One region of the Nocardiopsis lambiniae genome, then DNA from elsewhere that is predicted to be linked to it. Evidence: riboswitches for the same ligand, from Rfam matches in the RefSeq annotation. Region 1 holds a riboswitch; each other region holds the start of a gene.
What was found. Region 1 has a riboswitch for cobalamin ahead of RM479_RS13420 (VWA domain-containing protein). Riboswitches for the same ligand answer to the same signal wherever they lie in the genome.

Region 1 (6,554 bases):
TCTGGACCCCCCGGTGGGTGAAGCCGTGACCGTCCACTTCGTGGGGGCCGGCCCCGGCGCCGCGGACCTGCTGACCGTGCGCGCCACCCGGATGCTCGGCGCGGCCGACGTGGTGCTCTACCCCGGGACGTACCTGGACCCGGACGTCCTGTCCCACTGCGCGCCCGGGGCCGACCTGGTGGACACCCAGGGCCTGGACCTGGACGGCATCACCGACCGGCTGGTCCTCGCGCACCGGGCCGGGCACGACGTCGTCCGGCTGACCTCCGGCGACCCGTCGCTGTACTCCGCCCTCGCCGAGCAGACCCGTAGGCTCGACGCCCACGGGGTCCCCTGGGACGTCACCCCCGGCGTGCCGGCCTACGCCGCGGCCTCGGCCCTGGTGGGCCGGGAGCTGACCGTGCCGCTGGTCGCGCAGTCGGTGGTGCTCACCCGGACCCGGGCGCGCTCGACCGCGATGCCCTCGACGGAGTCCCTGGCGGCGTTCGCCGCGACCCGGGCCACCCTGGTGCTGCACCTGGCGATCATCCGGGTCCGGGCGCTCATGGAGGAGATCGCGCCCGAGTACGGCGGGGACTGCCCCGTCGTCGTGGTCCACCGGGCCAGCCAGCCGGGTGAGGTGGTCCTGCGCGGGACGGTGGCCGACATCGCCGACCGGGTGGAGGAGGCCGGGTTCCGGCAGGCCGCGGTCATCCTGGTGGGGCGGGCCCTGGACCCGCGGGGCGGCGGTGACTCCTACCTCTACGACCCGGCCCGCCCCCGGCCCGGCGGTTAGCCGCCCGGGGATCGGGGCCGGGCACCGCACGGCGTCGGGTCACGGGCCCCAGGCCCACTGGGTGACCGTGCGCGCGGGCGTCCACCCGGTGAACCCGCCGATCGGCGCGGCCGTCTCGACGGAGATCCGGGTCAACTCCCCGCCGTGGTCCCGGTGCGCCTCGGCCAACAGCCGCTCGGTCTCCAGGGTCACCCCGTGCACCACCAGGCGGCCCCCCGGGCGCAGCGCCCCCAGACAGGCCTCCAGTACCCCGGGTCGCGTGGCGCCGCCGCCGACGAACACCGCGTCGGGTCCGGGCAGCCCCGACAGCGCCTCCGGGGCACGCCCGGTGACCACGCGCAGCCCCGGCACCCCGAGCCCGCCCGCGTTGCGTCCGATCCGCGCGGCCCGCTCGGGGTCGGCCTCCACCGCCGTCGCCGTGCACGTGGGGTGCGCCCGCATCCACTCGATCCCCACCGACCCCGCACCGGCGCCCACGTCCCACAGGTGCAGACCCGGGGCGGGCGCCAGCCGGGCCAGCGCGGAGGCGCGCAGGTCCCGCTTGGTGAGCTGTCCGTCGTGTTCGTACGCGTCGTCGGGCAGCCCGGCCGTCAGGCCGTGGCCGGGCGGGCCGACGAACTCCAGGGCGAGGACGTGCAGCGCGGGCACGGACCCGGGATCCACCCGGGACCATCCGTCGGCCGTGCCCTCCAGGCGCGACTCGGCGTCCGAGCCCAGGTCCCCGAGCACGGTCATGCGGCTGCCCCCGTACCCGGCGCCGCTCAGCAGGGCGGCCGTGAGCGCGGGGGTGCCCGCGTCGGAGGAGAGCACCAGCAGGCGCCGGCCGGGGGACGGCCACCGCAGCAGCAGGCGGGGGTCGCGTCCGACGAGGGTCACCACCGCGCACCGTTCCGCGGGCCAGCCCATCCGTGCCCGGGCCAGCGCCACCGAGGAGAGGGCGGGTTCCACCCGCACCGCGTCCGCGCCCAGCAGGTCGATGAGCGTGGTGGCCACACCCGACACCAGCGGGTCGCCCGAGGCCAGGGCCACCACGGACCCGCCGTCGCAGGAGGCGAGCAGCGGCGGCAGCCCCTCCCGCAGGGGTGAGGGCCAGACCTCGCGGCGCTGCCCCGCCCGCTCCGGAAGCATCGCCAGGTGCCTGCGCCCGCCCAGCACCACACCCGCGTCCAGCACCGTCCGGCGCAGGCGCTCGGGGAGTCCCGGCCAGCCGTCGGCGCCGACGCCGACGACCGTGACTCGGGGTTCGGGGACGGGGCGGGTGTCGATGCTCATGGGGTGGACGCTATCGTCGAACTCTGGTGCGAGGTGCTCCGGCCTCCCCACCATCGGAAACGGTGGGAAGGGCGACCGGGGAGAATCTGGGAAGCCGGTGAGATTCCGGCACAGGCCCGCTGCGGTGAACCGAGCCTCCTTACAGGAGGACCCGGCAAGTCCGAAGACCGGCCCCGCACCCGTCAGACCCATGGCGAAACGAGCGGGAGCCTCACATGCCATTGCGGCCATCGCACTATCCCTTCTCCGCGATCGTCGGCTGCGACACCGAGCCGATGGACGACCTCGGGCTCGCACTGGTCCTGGCCAGTGTCTCCCCGGAGATCGGCGGCGTCCTGGTACGGGGGGAGAAGGGCACCGCCAAGTCCACCGCGGTGCGGGCCCTGGCCTCCCTCCTGCCGCCCGTCGAGGTCCATCGGGGCGACCGCTTCTCCGTCGACCCGGCCGACCCCGCGCAGGAGTCGCCGGACGGCCCCTTCCCGCCCGGCACGGCAGTGGAGAGCCGCCCGGTACGCCTGGTCGAACTCCCCGTGGGCGCCACCGAGGACCGCGTCCTGGGCTCCCTGCACCTGGAGCAGGCGCTCACGCACGGCCAGGTCGCCTACGAACCCGGTCTGCTGGCGCGGAGCCACCGCGGCCTCCTCTACGTGGACGAGGTCAACCTGCTCCACGACCACCTGGTCGACCTCCTCCTCGACGCCGCCGCGACCGGCCGGGTGACCGTGGAACGCGACGGGTTCTCCGTGGAGCACGCCGCGCGGTTCCTGCTCATCGGCACGATGAACCCCGAGGAGGGTGAGTTGCGCCCGCAGCTCCTGGACCGGTTCGGGCTCACCGTCGAGGTCTCCGCGCCCTCCGACCCCGCCGCCCGCGTCGAGGTGGTCCGCAGACGCATGGCCTACGACTCCGACGCGGCGGCCTTCACGCAGCGCTACGGGCCGGCCGAGAAGGCCCTCGCCGAGCGCATCGCGGCGGCCAGGGACACCGTCCGGCGCGTCCGACTGTCCCACGCCGCCCTGCTGAAGATCGCCCAGGTGTGCGCGGCGTTCGAGGTCGACGGCCTGCGCGCCGACATCGTGACCGCCCGCACGGCCCTCGCGCACGCCGCCTGGGAGGGCCGGACCTCGGTCACCCGGGCCGACATCCGCCGCGCGGCCCTGCTGGCGCTGCCGCACCGGCGCCGTCGCAACCCCTTCGACGCGCCGGGCATCGACGAGGAACTCCTCGACCGCGTCCTGGGAGACGAGGAGCCGCCGCCGGACGACCCCGAACCGCCGGGCGGCTCCGACGACCCCGTCGACTCCGGTGACCCCGCCCCCGGTGAGGACGGCGCCCCCGACACCGACGGGCCGGAAGAGGACCCCTCCCAGGCCCCGAACACCGGTCACGACGAACCGGAAACGTCCCCCGCGCCGCCCCGGGGGCCGGAGGACTCCCGGGAACCGGAAGCCGCCCAAGAGCCGGAGGAGTCCCGGGAGGTCGAGGCCGACGGCACGGCGCCCCGGCCCGCGGCGGGCACCACGGTCCGGGCGAGCACCCCCTATCGCCCCCGGGCGTTCACCGTGCGGGGCACCGGGGCCGGCGCCGACGGCCGACGCAGCCGCGCCATCGGCACCCGGGGCCGCAGGATCGGTGCCGAGCCGCCCGGCCGGGGTCCCGGAGGCTCGCTCCACCTGGGGGAGACCGTCAAGGCGGCGGCCTCCCGCCCCCACACCGGCGGTCGGGTCGGCCTGCTTCCCCGCGACCTGCGCGTCGCGGTGCGCGAGGGCCAGGAGAGCAACCTGGTGCTGTTCTGCGTCGACGCGTCCGGCTCCATGGCGGCGCGCAAGCGCATGGGCGAGGTCAAGACCGCCATCCTGTCCCTGCTCCTGGACGCCTACCGGCGCCGCGACAAGGTCGGCCTCGTGACCTTCCGGGGAACGAGGGCCGAACTGGTGCTGCCGCCGACCCGTTCGGTCGACACCGCCGCCGCCCGCCTGGACGCACTGCCCGCCGGCGGGCGGACCCCGCTCGCCGAGGGCCTGCTGGAGGCCGCCCGGGTCCTGCGGCGCGAACGCTTGCGCGATCCGAGACAGCGTCCGCTGCTCGTTCTGGTGACCGATGGCCGGGCCACCGGCGGCCGGGGCTCCGTCGGCCGCTCACTGGAGGCCGCCGACCACGTCGCCGGACTGGGTGTGGCCACCGTCGTCGTGGACGGTGAGTCCGGTCCGCTGCGACTGGGGCTGGCCGCCGATCTCGCCCGGCGGCTGGGAGCCGAACACATCCCCGTGTCCGAGGTCAGCGCCGACGCACTGGGCGACGCCGTGAGAGAGAGGGCCGCCTGATGCCCCAGGGCAAGCCGCTCGTCGTCCCCGACGACGGGCTCACCACGCGCCAGCGCCGCAACCGACCCGTGCTCGCCGTCCACACCGGTGACGGCAAGGGCAAGTCGACCGCCGCCTTCGGGCTCGCGCTGCGCGGCTGGAACCAGGGCTGGCGGATCGGGGTGTTCCAGTTCGTGAAGTCGGCGAAGTGGCGCATCGGCGAGCAGACCGTGCTCGAACGCCTGGGCCGGCTCCACGAGGAGACCGGTGAGGGCGGCCCCGTGGAATGGCACAAGATGGGCTCGGGCTGGTCCTGGAGCCGCCGCCAGGGCAGCGCGGAGGACCACGCCGCGGACGCGGCCGAGGGCTGGGAGGAGATCAAGCGCAGGCTCGCCGACGAACGGCACGACCTGCTCATCCTCGACGAGTTCACCTATCCCGTCCACTGGGGCTGGGTCGACGTCGAGGACGTCGTGGCCGCCCTGCGGGACCGGCCGGGCCGCCAGCACGTGGTGATCACCGGCCGCCGTGCCGCCCCCGAGCTCCTGGAGGTGGCGGACCTGGTCACCGAGATGACCAAGGTCAAGCACCCGATGGACGCGGGCCGCAAGGGCCAGCGGGGGATCGAGTGGTGAGGACCCCGGCGGCTTCCGAGCCGACGGGGTCGTCCCGGCCGACCCCCCCGGTACGGCCGACGGCCCTGCCCCGACTGATGGTCGCCGCCCCCATGACCGGGCAGGGCAAGACCACGGTCGCGACCGGGCTGATGGCCGCCCTCCGTGACGCCGGACACGTGGTGAGCGGCCACAAGGTCGGCCCGGACTACATCGACCCGGGCTACCACGCCCTGGCCACCGGTCGTCCCGGACGCAACCTCGACCCCCACCTGGTCGGTGAGGAGCGGGTGACGCCGCTGCTCCTGCACGGGGCCCGGGGCGCCGGCGTCGCCGTCGTCGAAGGGGTCATGGGTCTGCACGACGGGCGGATCGGCACCGGCGGGTTCGCGTCGTCGGCGCACGTCGCGGCCCTCACCCGGACACCGGTGGTCCTGGTCGTGGACGTGTCCCGCATGTCCCGGTCCGTGGGAGCCCTGGTGGCGGGCATGGCCGACTACGACCCGTCGATCGAGGTCGTCGGCGTGATCCTGAACAAGGCCGGTTCGGCGCGCAACGTCGCCGAGATCACCCGCTCGGTCGCCCCGCCCGTCCTCGGCGTGGTCCCCCGCGACGAGCGGATCGCCAGCCCGTCCCGCCACCTCGGGCTCGTCCCGGCGTCGGAGCGGGAGGACTCGGCACGGGTGGTCGAACGCCTCGGTGAGCACGTCGCGAACCATGTCGACCTGGACGCCCTGCTGGAGGTGGCCCGCTCCGCACCCGCCCTGGACGCCCGCCCCTGGGACCCGGCCGAGGAGGTGACGGCACCGGGCGCGGGCCCGCGCCCGGTTGTCGCCGTGGCCGGAGGCCGGGCCTTCACCTTCCGCTACACCGAGACCGAGGAGTTGCTCACCGCCGCCGGATGCGAGGTCGTCGGCTTCGATCCGCTCGGTGACGCCGGGTTGCCCGCCGGGACCCGGGGCGTCTACCTGGGCGGGGGCTTCCCGGAGGTGTACGCGGGCGAACTCGCCGCGAACCGGGGGCTGCTGGCCGACCTGCGCGACGCGGTGCGTGACGGGGTGCCCACCGTCGCCGAGTGCGCCGGTCTGCTCTACCTCGCGGAGTCGCTCGACGGTCGGTCCATGGCCGGGGCCGTCCCGGCGCGCGCCCGGATGACGGAGCGCCTCACCCTGCGCTATCCCGAGGCGGTCTCGCCCCGGGACATGCTGCTGACCCGGGCGGGGGAGAGGGTGACCGGGCACGAGTTCCACCGCACCCGGATCACCCCGGAGACCGGTGCGGACGGACCGGCGTGGGAGATCGAGGGAGCCGGGGAGGGGTTCGCCTCGCCGACCCTGCACGCGTCCTACCTCCACGTCCACTGGGCCGGGCACCCCCGGCTCGCCGCCCGCTTCGCCGACGCCGTGTCCGGTTCCGGCGCCCTCGCGGCCGACCGGCCCGCCCGGGAGGGGGCGGCAAGGGCCCCGGAAGCGCCTTCCGGGGACGCCCACGGCGCGCCGGGCCCCGTGTCCGGGCCCGCCGCGACGGACATCCCCGACACGTCACCGGTGGACCCGCTGCGCCACCACGGCGACGCCGAGACCGGCCCCG
Region 2 (6,554 bases), on a different contig from region 1:
TCCGTGTTCCCGAGGCGGGATCGGCCCGAGCCGTCCGAGGGGTCGGCCCGGGCCGAAGGTCAGCCCAGGTCGGCGCGGACCCGGCGGGCCGCCTCGACCATGTTGCGCAGGGCCTGCTCGGCCTCCTCGTAACCGCGGGTCTTCAGACCGCAGTCCGGGTTGACCCACAGCCCGCCGGCGTCGATGTGCGACACGGCCAGGCGCAGGGACGCCTCGATCTCCTCCACCGACGGCACCCGCGGGGAGTGGATGTCGTAGACGCCCGGGCCGATGCCCCGCTTGAAGCCGCGCCGCCCCAGGTCCTCGACCAGTTCCATGCGCGAACGGGCCGCCTCGACACTGGTGACATCGGCGTCCAGCGCCTCGATGCCGCCGACGATGAGACCGAACTCCGAGTAGCACATGTGGGTGTGGACGGTCGTCGACGGCGAGACGCCCGAGGTGGCCAGCCGGAACGAGCCGACGGCCCAGTCCAGGTACTCCCGCCGCCGTTCCTCGCGCAGGGGCAGCGACTCGCGCAGCGCCGCCTCGTCGACCTGGATGTGGCGGATGCCCGCACGCTCCAGGTCGGCGACCTCGTCGCGCAGGGCCAGCGCCACCTGGCGGGCGGTCTCCCCCAGCGGCTGGTCGGTGCGCACGAACGACCAGGCGAGCATGGTGACCGGACCGGTCAGCATGCCCTTGACCGGCTTGGCGGTGCGCGACTGGGCGTAGGTGATCCACTCGACCGTCATCGGCGCGGGACGCGAGACGTCACCGAACAGGATCGGCGGTCGCACGCAGCGGGAACCGTAGGACTGGACCCACCCGTGGTCGGTGGTGGCGTACCCTTCGAGCCGCTCGGCGAAGTACTGGACCATATCGTTGCGCTCGGGCTCGCCGTGGACCAGCACGTCCAGGCCGATGTCCTCCTGGAGCGCGATGACCCGGTCGATCTCCGAACGCAGGATCGCCTTGTACTCCTCCTCCGCCAGCTCGCCCCGACGGTGCGCGGCACGGGCCCGGCGCAGCTCGCCGGTCTGCGGGAACGAGCCGATGGTGGTCGTGGTCAGGGGCAGGTCGGTGGGGGCGCCGCGGTCCTCCGGACGCTCGTAGGCGTCCGGGCCCAGGGCCTCCAGACGGGCGCGCACCCGCGCGTCCACGAAGGCCGCGCCGGGGGCGGTGGCGTCGATGTCGTACTCGCCCTCACCGCCCTCCGACAGCACCCGGCCCAGCAGGGCGACCTCACGGGTCTTCTGCTCGGCGAAGGCCAGCGCCGCGCGCAGCTCGGGGGCCTGGGAGGTCTCGGCCTCCAGGTCGATGGGCACGTGCAGCAGCGAGCAGGAGGTGCTCACGGTGAGCTCGTCGGTGAGGGCGAGCAGGGTGCCCAGGGTGGCGACGGCGGACGGGATGTCGGCGCGCCACACGTTGCGGCCCTCGATCACCCCGGCGACCAGACGGGTGGAGCCCAGCCCGGAGACGGCGGTCAGATCGGCGATGCCCTCGTCGTCGGTGACGAAGTCCAGGCCGACGGCCTCCACCGGGGACTCCTTCAGGACGCGCAGGGCGTCGGCGCCGATGGAACCGAAGTAGGTGGAGACCAGGATCCGCGGACGGTCGTCCAGCCCGCCCAGACGCGTGTAGGCGCGCTCCAGTTCGCCCAGCGCCGCGCGGCCCTCGTCGGTGGCCAGGATCGGCTCGTCGAGCTGTACCTCCTCGGCGCCGGCGGCCCGCAGGTCGGCCAGCACGGAGGCGTAGGCGTCCACGAGGTCGTCGAGCAGCGCGATGGGCGACCAGCCCTCCGGCGCGTCGTCGGCGGCCTTGGACAGCAGCAGGAAGGTGAGCGGGCCGACCAGCACCGGGCGGGTGCGGTGACCGGCGTCGAGCGCCTCGCGGAACTCGACGACGGGCTTGTCACCGACCGGACGGGGCCGGACGTCGGGGGACAGCTCGGGCACCAGGTAGTGGTAGTTGGTGTCGAACCACTTGGTCATCTCCAGGGGCGGGGCGCCCTGGACGCCGCGGGCCGCCGCGAAGTAGCGGCGGAGCCGCCCGTCCGCGTCCCCGGCCTCGGTGGGGTCCTCGAACCGGGCGGGGAGGAGACCGAAGAGGACGGCGGTGTCCAGCACCTGGTCGTAGTAGGAGAACGTGTTGGAGGGGATGTCGTCGATCCCGGCGGCACGCAGCCGGGCGTAGACGTCGAGGCGCAGGTCGGAGGCGACCTTCTCCAGCTCGGCCGCGGTGGTGGCGCCCTTCCAGTAGGACTCCTCGGCGCGCTTGAGCTCGCGGTCGGGTCCGATGCGCGGGTAGCCGTGCACCGTGGATCGCACGGCGGGCCCGGGGTTGGTGGTCATGAAGCTTCTCTCCCTCGTCGAAAGCCGGGTACCGGCCGCGAGGGTCGACGAGGAGGCACCCCGGTCGGGGGCGTACGACGGACGCCCCCGGGTGCCGCCCTCGGCCCTCCCTCGGGGCGCGGGACCACCGACGGCGCGATGCGCCGTCGGGCGGAGGCAGGTCTTCGGACTCACGGGCGCGACCGGTGGTGACACCGATCTCCTAATGTCCGCCGCTTCCCGGTCTCCGACTCCTCCGGTCGGATCACCAGTGCTTCATGGCGGGGGTCGTTCCCGTACACCGCTGCGGGGCAGTCCCGGATTCGCACCGGGTTCCCTCTTTCGACGCGCGCCGCCCGCCCCGGATCGCCCCGGACGCGGAGATGACGCGCGTACCTTCCACGCCTGCAAGTATAGGGAGACCCCCTCGCCCCTGACCCCCGGCGTGCCCCCTTGTGCCCCCGCCGCCCCCGGAGAGCGAACCCCCCGCCCGTGGCCGGCGTCACACCCGATGAAGACGTCGCGTGAGGGTGCCCCGCCCACCCCGCGCACGTTCGTCTGCGAGATGAACGCGGAGAACCCCTGGTGAACGAGTTGTCCCGACCCACCATGACCCCCGATCACCCCTTGATCACCGTGGTCGTCGCCCTGGTGGTGCTGGCGGGCATGGTGTTGTTGTCGGTGCGACCACCGGGAGCCCTGGGGGCGGGACCGGCGGGCGGCGTCGCGCACGGCATCGCCGATGCCGTGGAACAGCGGATCCCGGCCGCCGGCGAGCCCGACGGACTGACCGTGGTGGACGCCGCCGAACTGAAGGGCCTCGACGAGGCGGAGTTGGAGTACGAGGGGGTGAGCGCCTCGGTGACCTACCCGGTCCTGCCCAACGCCGAGCCGCTCTCCGACTTCCTGCGGGAACGGCTGGGCGCCGAGGTGGCGGCCTTCGACGCGGCCAACCCCGGGGCGGAGTCGTACGAGGCGGAGTGGAACGTCACGGCGGCGGCCGACGGACTGGTCGGTGTGCGCATGACGAGTGTGGAGACCGACTCCGAGGGCGCCAAGGAGTGCCACGCCACCTACTGGTACGACATCGTCGGCGGCCGGACCCGGGGATCGCAGTCGCTGCTGGCCGGCCAGAAGGAACTGGCCGCCCTCAACACCCTGGTCCGCGACCGGGTGGGCGACGCCGCGGAGACGGGTGCCGTCCTGCCGGTGGCCTCCCTGTACGACTCCGTGGGGTTCAACCCCGACGGTGACCTCGTCGTGGAGTTCGACGCCGGTCAGGTCGCGGCCGTCGACGCCGGGCCCGTGACCGCCGTGGTGGAGCGCGCGGACGCCGAGCCGCTGCTGTCGGAGTTCGGGCTGCGGGCCCTGCGCGCGGCCACCACCGGTGTCGAGGGGTTCGCCATCACCGCCGCCCCGGAGGAGATCCCCGAGGCCGGCGAGGAGGTGGTCCCCGGGATCATCTCCCCCGTGGACGCCTCCGTGGACTGCGCTTCCACCGAGGTGAAGTGCGTCGCCCTGACCTACGACGACGGCCCCGGCGGGCGCACTCCCGAATTGTTGGACATGCTCGCCGAGCACGACGCCAAGGCGACCTTCTTCGTCACCGGCCTCCCGGTGATGGAGAACCCGCGCACGGTGCGGCGCGCCTACGCCGAGGGGCACGAGATCGCCAACCACACCCTCAGCCACCCGGACCTGGCGGGGTTGGGCGCCGACGGGGTGCGGTCGAACCTGAACACCGTGCAGGCCCTGGTGTACCGGGAGACCGGCTACACCATGGACCTCATGCGTCCCCCGTACGGCTCCACCAACGGCAACGTCGCCTCGGTGACGGGGGACATGGGCCTGGCCCAGATCATGTGGAGCATCGACACCAACGACTGGAAGGACCGCGACGCCTCGGTGGTCGCCGGCCGGGCGATCTCGGGGGCCTCCGACGGGGCGATCATCCTCATGCACGACATCCACGACACCACCATCGACGCCTCGCGGGAGATCATCCGGGAGCTGGACGCGCGCGGGTACACGATGGTGACGGTGTCGCAGCTGTTGGGCGAGGTCGAACCCGGTGAGAGTTACGTCGCCGGCGCGCCCGACGCCCCGCCCTCGGAGGGACCCTCGGACGTCGCGGACCCCGACTCCACGGAGGAGCGGACCCACCGTTCCGAGGAGCGGGAGTAGGGGCGGAGGGCAGGGAACGGGCGGAGGGTCGACGGCCGCCGGGAGCGGCACCGCCCTGTGGCGCTGACCACATGTGGTCAGCGCCACAGGGCCGTCACCGGAGTCCCTTATGTTGCACCCAACAGCCACAACGCGCCCGCCTGGGATGAGGGAGTCCGGTGTTGTCGTCGACCCGCACGAGCCCGCAGCAGAACCGCCCACGAGGGGGGAGGCGCGCACGGCGGCTCCCCCGGTGGGCGGCGGGTGCCGTGATGACGCTGTTCCTGCCCTTGGCGGCCTGCCAGAACCCGCAGACGGCCACCTCGGGGACGGCCACCCCCGAGTTCATCGGGGTGCTGGTGCACGAGGCCGGCGAGGAGGTCGGGGAGTGGACCGGTGACGGGGACGACTTCCCCGACCACCCCCACGTCCCCGAGGACGTGGAGATCTCCGTCGCCCATCCGGTGTTCGAGGGCGCCGACGCGTTCTCCGAGGCCCTGGCCCGGCACGTGGACCAGGAGGTCATGGACTTCCGGGGGGTGAGCCGGGATCCGGTGTCGCTGGAGATCACCTGGGAGGTCGTCGCCGCCTCGGACGACGTCCTGGGAGTGCGCCTGGTGCGCACCGAGGAGGACCTGCACGGGGTGCGCCAGGGGTACGCGACCTACTGGTACGACGTGTCGACCGGGCACACCGGGTACGCCACGGAACTGCTGGCCGACGACGCGGCGCTGGCCGAACTCAACGGTCTCGCCGGAGAGGTCCTGAAGGACCATCCGGACGTGGACCACCAGGGGCTGCTGCCGGTGATGCGCACCTACGACTCGATGGGGTTCAACGAGGACGGGGACCTGGTGGTGGAGTTCGACGACGGCCACCTGTCACCGGTCGTGGAGGGGCACCCGCCGGACGCGTCGAAGGGTCGGATCACCGCGATCGTCCCCTCCGACCTGGCGACACCGCTGTTGTCGGAGTTGGGGGAACGCGCCAGGGAGGCCTCCCTGACCGAGGAGCCGGTGCTGTCGGTGTCCGAGCCCGACGCCCCCTCGGACGCGGTCCCCGTGGCCCCCGGCGTGGTCACCGACCCCGGGCCCGACGTGGACTGCGCCGACCCCGGGGTCAAGTGCGTGGCGCTGACCTTCGACGACGGTCCGGTCGAGCAGACCGCGCACCTGTTGGACATCCTCGCCGAGGAGGAGGTCACGGCGTCGTTCTTCCTCAACGGCGGACCGCTCCTGACCCGGCCGTGGTCGGTGCGGCGGATGTACGCCGAGGGACACGAGCTGGCCAACCACAACGACCTGCACGAGAGCATGTCGCGGCACTTCGAACCCGAGGAACTGCCCGCCCAGGTGGCGATGGTGAGCGCGGGGATCCGCCGACAGACCGGGCACACGGTCGACCTGTTCCGGCCGCCGTTCGGGGCGACCAACGCCGACGTCAAGGCGGAGATCTCCGCCCAGGACATGGCCGAGATCATGTGGACGGTGGACAGCGAGGACTGGACCGGCTCCGACCGCGACGAGATCGTGGAGAAGGTCGTGAGCGAGGTCGAGCCCAACGGGGTGGTGCTCCTGCACGACCCGCAGCCGCCGACGATCGCGGCCGTCCCGGGGATCATCGAGCAACTGCGCGAACAGGGGTACGTGTTCGTCACCACCACCCAGGCCCTCGCCCCAGAGACGGGCAAGACCTACCCGCCGGACTGGGACGGCAGCTGGTAGGGGCGCGACCGTCGGCCCGCACGATGACGTGCGTCCGGCCGCGCCACCGGTCCCCTCGGGGCCGGGGAGGACGGAACACGATGCGGGTGTCGCGGCCCCGGGAACGGGAACGGCCCCGGACGGATCGATGGGATCCGTCCGGGGCCGGGCCGCTCGACGGCTCCGGGGCCGGGTCAGGCGGTGGTGACCGGGGCGGTGTCGGCGGAGGCGGACGTCGGGGCGGCGACCGTGACGTCGGTGCCGACCGCGTCGGCCACCGAGGCGTGGCCGGCGGCGCGGACCAGGCGGGCCAGGCCGCGGTGGATCCGACGGGGCCACAGCGGTCCGCCGTAGACCAGGCCGGTGTAGCCCTGGA
Region 3 (6,554 bases), on a different contig from region 1:
CTAGGCCGTGTTCCGTGGATGCCGCCCGTCGCGAAAGGAAGGTCGTCGGCCGCGGGCCGTCCGTCCTTCGTTGGCCGTCCTTCGTGGGCCTTCCGAAGGTGGACGGGCGGGGTTCCGGTGCGTTCATCGCGAGGCCGAAGAAGGAGTCGGCTCTCCCGTCGACCGATGAGAACGCCGCGAGAGAAGGTGCCGTCGGGTGACGGGCGGGCGAGCCGGGGCGTCGCGCAGCAGGGTGGGCATCCCGGAACACGCCGGAGGAGGGGCTCACACGTCGTATTCGCGTACCAGGCGGGTGAGCCTGCGGCCGAAGAACACGACGACGACCAGACCGACCGCACCGATGAGGACATAGGGGGCGCGTAACGCGCCCTCGTGTCCCGTCAGCGGGGTGAGGGCGGCGACCATCACCCCGCCCGCCGCCATGCCCAGGGCGCTGACACCCCAGCTCACCGTGCGCATGGCGGCGTTGACCCTCCCGAGAAGCCGGTCGGGGGTGATCCGCTGGCGGATGGAGACCATCGCCACCGCGTAGCCGAGGATGAGCCCGCTGGTCACGAGGTAGCCGACGGCGACCACCGGGGTCAGGGGAAGCGCCGCGACCACGCAGTAGACCAGGCTCGTCGCGGTCAGACAGACCACCGGCAGGGTGCCGGGCGGAAGCACCGACCGCAGGAAGGACACCGACTGCCCGCCGATGACCCCGCCGGCCGCGGCGAACGCCATGAGCAGGCCGAACCCGGCCGGCCCCAGACCGAGCACGTCCCGAACGAACAGCACCTGTGTGGACAGGGCGGTGGCGTAGCACCCGTTGACGAACAGGGCGATGCCCGCGACCAGTCGCAGCAGCGGCTGCTCCAGGATGGCCCCTACCCCTTCGGTGAGGTCGGTGCCGACGCCTCGCAACCCTCGTCGTTCGCGGGCCGGGGTCTCCCCGTTCGGGTCCGCCACGCGTACCCGGGCCAGGGCCAGGACCGATATGAGCAGCGCGGCGACGTTGAGCACGAACGGCGCGAACAGGCCGATGGAGATGAGCAGGCCGCCCACGGGCCGACCGCCGAACTCCTGGACGACGAGGGCCCCGGTGCGCAGATGGCCGTTGGCGCGCTCCAGCCGCTCCCGGGGGACCAACGACGCGACGACCGTCTCCGAGGCGGTGTCGTAGCAGACCTCCAGGACGCCGAAGCAGAAAGCGAACAGCGTCAGCAGCGGTACCGACGCCCAGCCGGAGAACACCACGGCGGCCAGGGCCGCCCACAGCGCCAGACGGACGGTACCGGCGCCGACCATCACCGGGATCCGGGGTAGCCGGTCGATGAGGACTCCGACGGGCAGGGCCAGCAGCAGCCACGGCAACCGACCGGCGGTGGCCACCGCGGCGACGAGCACGGGGTCGGGGGTCAGTGAGGACGCCAGCCACGGCATCGCGATCATGGCGACGCCGTCGCTCAGGTTGGCGGCCAGCGCGGCCGACCAGAACGCCCAGAAGCGTCCTCCGAGCGCGCGGTCGGCGCGTGCGGGTCGGGGGGTGGAGGGCACGGGCCGGATCACCGGACCTTTCCGGCGCCGGCGCGGAGGGCGTCTCCTGGGGGTGGACACCGGGCCTCGCGGACACCCTAAGTCCTCGAACACCCCGTGACCGGTGCCGTCCCGGTTCGACGACCTTCCGGACCGCTCCCGGGGGGACGCCCTGCGCCCGCGCCGCGGGGCTCGGAAATTCCGACGGCACGACCCTGGATTTACTTGGACGTCCAACTATATGGTGGGGGCGCAAGGCCGCGGTGTCAGGGAAGCCGGTGAGAATCCGGCACGGTCCCGCCACTGTGACCGGGGAGCGATCCCTCACGACGCCACTGGTGCGAACCGGGAAGGCGGGGGAGGCGCGCAGAACCGGGAGTCAGGATACCGGCCGCGGTTTTCGAGTACGTGCGGTCCACGAGGATGGAGCGAACACGCATGACGACGCACCGCGCCCGGACGACCCGCCCATGGCGGGCGACGCGACGGCATCACTGAACCCACCACCCCACCACCTTCGGGGTGGCGGTCGGCCGTACCACCGCACACGGCCCCCGTTCCGCATGCCTCCTCCCATGCCTCGCCTCCATGACCTCCACAAGAGAGCCGGTGTCCCATGGTCCGTGTCCTGACGCACTTCGTTCACGGGGAACGTTCCCCCGGTCGTTCGACGACCTTCGGGGACGTCTTCGACCCCAACACCGGGAAGGTCCAGGCCCGGGTCCCCCTGGCAGACCGGGCCGAGACGGAGTCGGTCATCGCCGACGCGGTCGCCGCCCAGGTCGAGTGGGGTTCCTGGAACCCGCAGCGCCGCGCCCGGGTCCTCCTCCGGTTCCTCCAACTGGTCGAGTCCGAGCGGGACGGGCTCGCCCGCCTGCTGTCGGCCGAACACGGCAAGACCGTCCCCGACGCCCACGGTGACCTCCAGCGCGGTCTGGAGGTGGTCGAGTTCGCGGCGGGCATCCCGCACCTGATCAAGGGCGAGTTCAGCGATGACGCCGGAACCGGCATCGACGTCCACTCGCTCCGGCAGCCGTTGGGCGTCGTCGCGGGCATCACCCCCTTCAACTTTCCGGCGATGATCCCGCTCTGGCAGGCGGCCCCCTCGCTGGCCTGCGGTAACGCCTTCATCCTCAAGCCCTCCGAACGCGACCCGTCCGTACCGCTGCGCCTGGCCGAGCTGTTCGCCGAGGCGGGGCTGCCGCCGGGCGTCCTCAACGTCGTCAACGGCGGCAAGGAGACGGTGGACACCCTGCTCACCGACCCGCGCGTGGCCGCGGTCGGATTCGTGGGCTCCACCCCGATCGCCGAGTACGTGTACTCCACCGCCACCGCGCACGGCAAGCGCGCCCAGTGCTTCGGCGGCGCCAAGAACCACATGGTCGTCATGCCCGACGCCGACCTCGACCAGGCGGTGGACGCCCTGATCGGCGCCGGGTACGGTTCGGCCGGCGAACGCTGCATGGCGGTATCGGTGGCGGTCCCCGTCGGCGAGGAGACCGCCGACGCCCTGGTCTCCCGGCTCAAGGAGCGCATCGCCGACCTCCGGGTGGGCCCCTCGCACGACCCGCGGGCCGACTTCGGCCCCCTGGTGAGCGCGGACGCCCGCGACCGGGTCATCGGCTACGTCGACCTCGGTGTCGAGGAGGGCGCCGAGCTGGTCGTGGACGGTCGCGGTCACACCGTTCCCGGGTTCGAGGACGGCTACTTCGTCGGGGCCACCCTGTTCGACCGGGTCACCCCGGACATGCGGATCCACCGTGAGGAGATCTTCGGTCCGGTGCTGTCGGTGGTGCGCGCCGCCGACTACGAGGAGGCGCTGGCACTGGTCAACGGTCATGAGTACGGCAACGGCGTCGCGATCTTCACCCGCGACGGCGACACCGCCCGCGACTTCTCGCACCGAGTGGACACCGGCATGGTCGGCGTCAACGTGCCCATCCCGGTACCGGTCGCCTACCACACCTTCGGCGGCTGGAAGCGGTCCGCGTTCGGCGACCTCAACCAGCACGGACCCGACTCCATCCGGTTCCACACCCGCACGAAGACCGTCACCTCGCGCTGGCCCTCGGGGATCCGCGAAGGCGCGTCCTTCACCATCCCCGTGATGCGGTGACGGCCGTGACGACGCTCACCGAGGACCAGACGGCCCTGGCGGAGGCGGCCCGCGACTTCGCCCGCGAGCACCTGGCCCCGTACGCCGTCGAGTGGGACCAGGCCAAGCACTTCCCCGTGGACGTGCTGCGCAAGGCCGCCGACATGGGCATGGGCGGGGTCTACGTCCGCGAGGACGCGGGCGGGTCGGGCCTGAGCAGGCTCGACGGCGTCCTCGTCTTCGAGGCGCTGGCCACCGGCTGCCCGTCCGTGGCCGCCTACCTGTCCATTCACAACATGGTCGCCTGGATGATCGACCGCTACGGCGACGCCGCCCAGCGCGCACGCCTGCTGCCGGGCCTGTGCTCCATGGACGTGCTGGGCAGCTACTGCCTGACCGAACCGGGCGCGGGCTCCGACGCGGCAGCCCTGAGCACCCGGGCGGTACCCGACGGCGGGGGCCACGTGCTCACCGGCACCAAGCAGTTCATCTCCGGCGCCGGGGTGTCCGGCCTCTACATCGTCATGGCCCGTACCGGGGGTCCCGGCCCCTCGGGGGTGTCGGCGTTCATCGTGGACCGCGACGACCCCGGTCTGTCCTTCGGCGGCAACGAGGCCAAGATGGGCTGGAACGCCCAGCCCACCCGACAGGTCGTCCTCGACGGGGTGCGCTCGCCCGCCGACCGACTCCTCGGCGCGGAGGGCGACGGCTTCCGGATCGCCATGAACGGACTCAACGGCGGCCGGTTGGGCATCGCGGCCTGCTCCCTGGGCGGTGCCACCGCCGCGTTGGAGGCCGCCACCGCCTACCTGGCCGACCGGCGGGCGTTCGGCGGGCCGCTCATCAACGCCCAGGCCCTGCGGTTCCGGTTGGCCGAGATGGCCACCGAGCTGGAGGCCGCCCGCTCCCTGGTGTGGCGGGCCGCCCGGGCCCTGGACGACGGCGATCCCGACGCCGCGCACCTGTGCGCGATGGCCAAGCGGTTCGCCACCGACGTCGGGTTCACCGTGGCCGACCAGGCGTTGCAGCTGCACGGGGGCTACGGATACCTCACGGAATACGGCATTGAGAAGATCGTGCGCGACCTGAGGGTGCACCGAATCCTGGAAGGGACCAACGAGATCATGAGCCTGATCATCGCTCGCGGACTGACCGGGGCCGCCTGATGTCCACCACCGAGGAGAAGGTCCTGGTCCGGGTCGAAGGACGACTCGGCCGCATCACCCTGAACCGTCCGCGGGCCATCAACTCCCTGGACCACGACATGGTCACAGCCCTGCGCGCGGCCCTCACCGCCTGGGCGGACGACGACGCCGTCGTCGCCGTGCTCATCGACGGCGCGGGGGAGCGCGGCCTGTGCGCCGGCGGCGACATCCGCGCCATCTCCGCCAGTGCCCGCGAGGGCGACCGGGCAGCCGCCGCGTTCTGGCGCGACGAGTACCTGCTCAACGCGCGGATCTCGCGTTACCCCAAGCCGTACGTGGCGTTCATGGACGGGGTTGTCATGGGCGGCGGGGTCGGCGTGTCCGCGCACGGTTCGGTCCGTATCGTCACCGAGCGCTCGGTCGTGGGCATGCCGGAGACCACCATCGGGTTCGTGCCCGACGTGGGCGGCACCTACCTGTTGTCCCGGGCGCCCGGGGAATCGGGCACCCACCTGGCGCTCACGGCGGGTTCGGCGGACGCGGGCGACGCCATCGCCCTCGGCCTTGCCGACCACTTCGTGCCCGCCGATCGCCTGTCCGACCTGGCCGTCGCCCTCACCGGGGTCGTCTCGGCGGCCGACGTGGCGGACGCGGTGGGCCGGTTCGCCGAGACCGCGCCCGCACCGACCCTGCCCGGCCTCCGGTGGGTCGACGCCTGTTACACCGCCGACACCGCCGAGGAGATCGTGGCGCGGCTGCGCGACCACGGCGACCCGGCGGCGGCCACGGCCGCGGCCACGATCCTCGCGAAGTCGCCGACCTCGGTGAAGACCACCCTGGCGGCGTTGCGGCGGGCCCGGGGGCTCCCCGACCTGGAGACGGTTCTGGAACAGGAGTACCGGGTCTCCTTCGCGACGCTGTCCTCACCCGACCTGGTCGAGGGGATCCGCGCCCAGGTCATCGACAAGGACCGGAACCCCAAGTGGGTGCCGGACACCCTGGAGGGTGTCACCGACGAGGACGTGGCCCGCCACTTCCTCCCGGCCCCCGACGGCCCCCTGGGCCTGGCCGACCTCTTCGACGACGGAGGCACGCGATGACCCTGATCGGATTCGTCGGGCTCGGGAACATGGGCGGCCCCATGGCGGTCAACCTGGTCCGGGCCGGGCACGAGGTGACCGGGTTCGACCTGTCGGCCGAAGCGCTCGCCAAGGCCGTGGCCTCCGGGGTGCGCCCGGCGGGGTCGGCGGCCGAGGCGGTCGCCGGGGCCGACGTCGTCATCACCATGCTGCCGAGCGGACGCCACCTGCTGGCCGCCTACCGGGGTGTCGACGACGCTCCCGGCCTGATCTCCTCCGCCCGGCCCGGAACCCTGTTCGTCGACTGCTCCACCGTGGACGTGGCCGACGCCCGCACGGCCGCCGACGAGGCGGAGGCCGCCGGGCACCGGGCGGTCGACGCCCCGGTGTCCGGCGGGGTGGTGGGCGCGACCGCCGGGACCCTCACCTTCATGGTCGGCGCACGGGAGGAGGTGTTCGCCGAGGCCGAACCGGTCCTGGCGGTCATGGGCGGCCGGATCGTGCACTGCGGTGGGGCGGGGGGCGGCCAGGCCGCCAAGGTCTGCAACAACATGGTGCTGGCGTCGTCGATGATCGCGGTGAGCGAGGCGTTCGTGCTCGGCGAGCGGCTCGGCCTGACCCACGAGGCGCTGTACGACGTGATGTCCACGGCGTCGGCGCAGTGCTGGTCGCTCACCACCTACTGCCCGGTCCCCGGGCCGGTGCCGACCAGCCCGGCCA

Region 2: linked by a shared signal. The riboswitch ahead of metE (5-methyltetrahydropteroyltriglutamate--homocysteine S-methyltransferase) and the one ahead of RM479_RS13420 (VWA domain-containing protein) in region 1 are both predicted to bind cobalamin.
Region 3: linked by a shared signal. The riboswitch ahead of RM479_RS01680 (CoA-acylating methylmalonate-semialdehyde dehydrogenase) and the one ahead of RM479_RS13420 (VWA domain-containing protein) in region 1 are both predicted to bind cobalamin.

What each region holds. Positions count from the first base shown of each region.
Region 1 is NZ_JAVREP010000007.1:272,431-278,984, forward strand. It holds gene RM479_RS13405 (precorrin-2 C(20)-methyltransferase) at 1-29, shown strand, start outside; gene RM479_RS13410 (cobalt-precorrin-4/precorrin-4 C(11)-methyltransferase) at 14-775, shown strand; gene cbiE (precorrin-6y C5,15-methyltransferase (decarboxylating) subunit CbiE) at 815-2,047, opposite strand; cobalamin riboswitch at 2,067-2,237, shown strand; gene RM479_RS13420 (VWA domain-containing protein) at 2,263-4,371, shown strand; gene cobO (cob(I)yrinic acid a,c-diamide adenosyltransferase) at 4,371-4,985, shown strand; gene RM479_RS13430 (cobyrinate a,c-diamide synthase) at 5,063-6,554, shown strand, end outside.
Region 2 is NZ_JAVREP010000001.1:617,549-624,102, forward strand. It holds gene metE (5-methyltetrahydropteroyltriglutamate--homocysteine S-methyltransferase) at 60-2,333, opposite strand; cobalamin riboswitch at 2,489-2,669, opposite strand; gene RM479_RS02785 (polysaccharide deacetylase family protein) at 2,922-4,496, shown strand; gene RM479_RS02790 (polysaccharide deacetylase family protein) at 4,748-6,199, shown strand; gene RM479_RS02795 (quinone-dependent dihydroorotate dehydrogenase) at 6,373-6,554, opposite strand, start outside.
Region 3 is NZ_JAVREP010000001.1:372,230-378,783, forward strand. It holds gene RM479_RS01670 (TetR/AcrR family transcriptional regulator) at 1-4, shown strand, start outside; gene RM479_RS01675 (MFS transporter) at 265-1,536, opposite strand; cobalamin riboswitch at 1,741-1,925, shown strand; gene RM479_RS01680 (CoA-acylating methylmalonate-semialdehyde dehydrogenase) at 2,132-3,631, shown strand; gene RM479_RS01685 (acyl-CoA dehydrogenase family protein) at 3,637-4,776, shown strand; gene RM479_RS01690 (enoyl-CoA hydratase/isomerase family protein) at 4,776-5,855, shown strand; gene mmsB (3-hydroxyisobutyrate dehydrogenase) at 5,852-6,554, shown strand, end outside.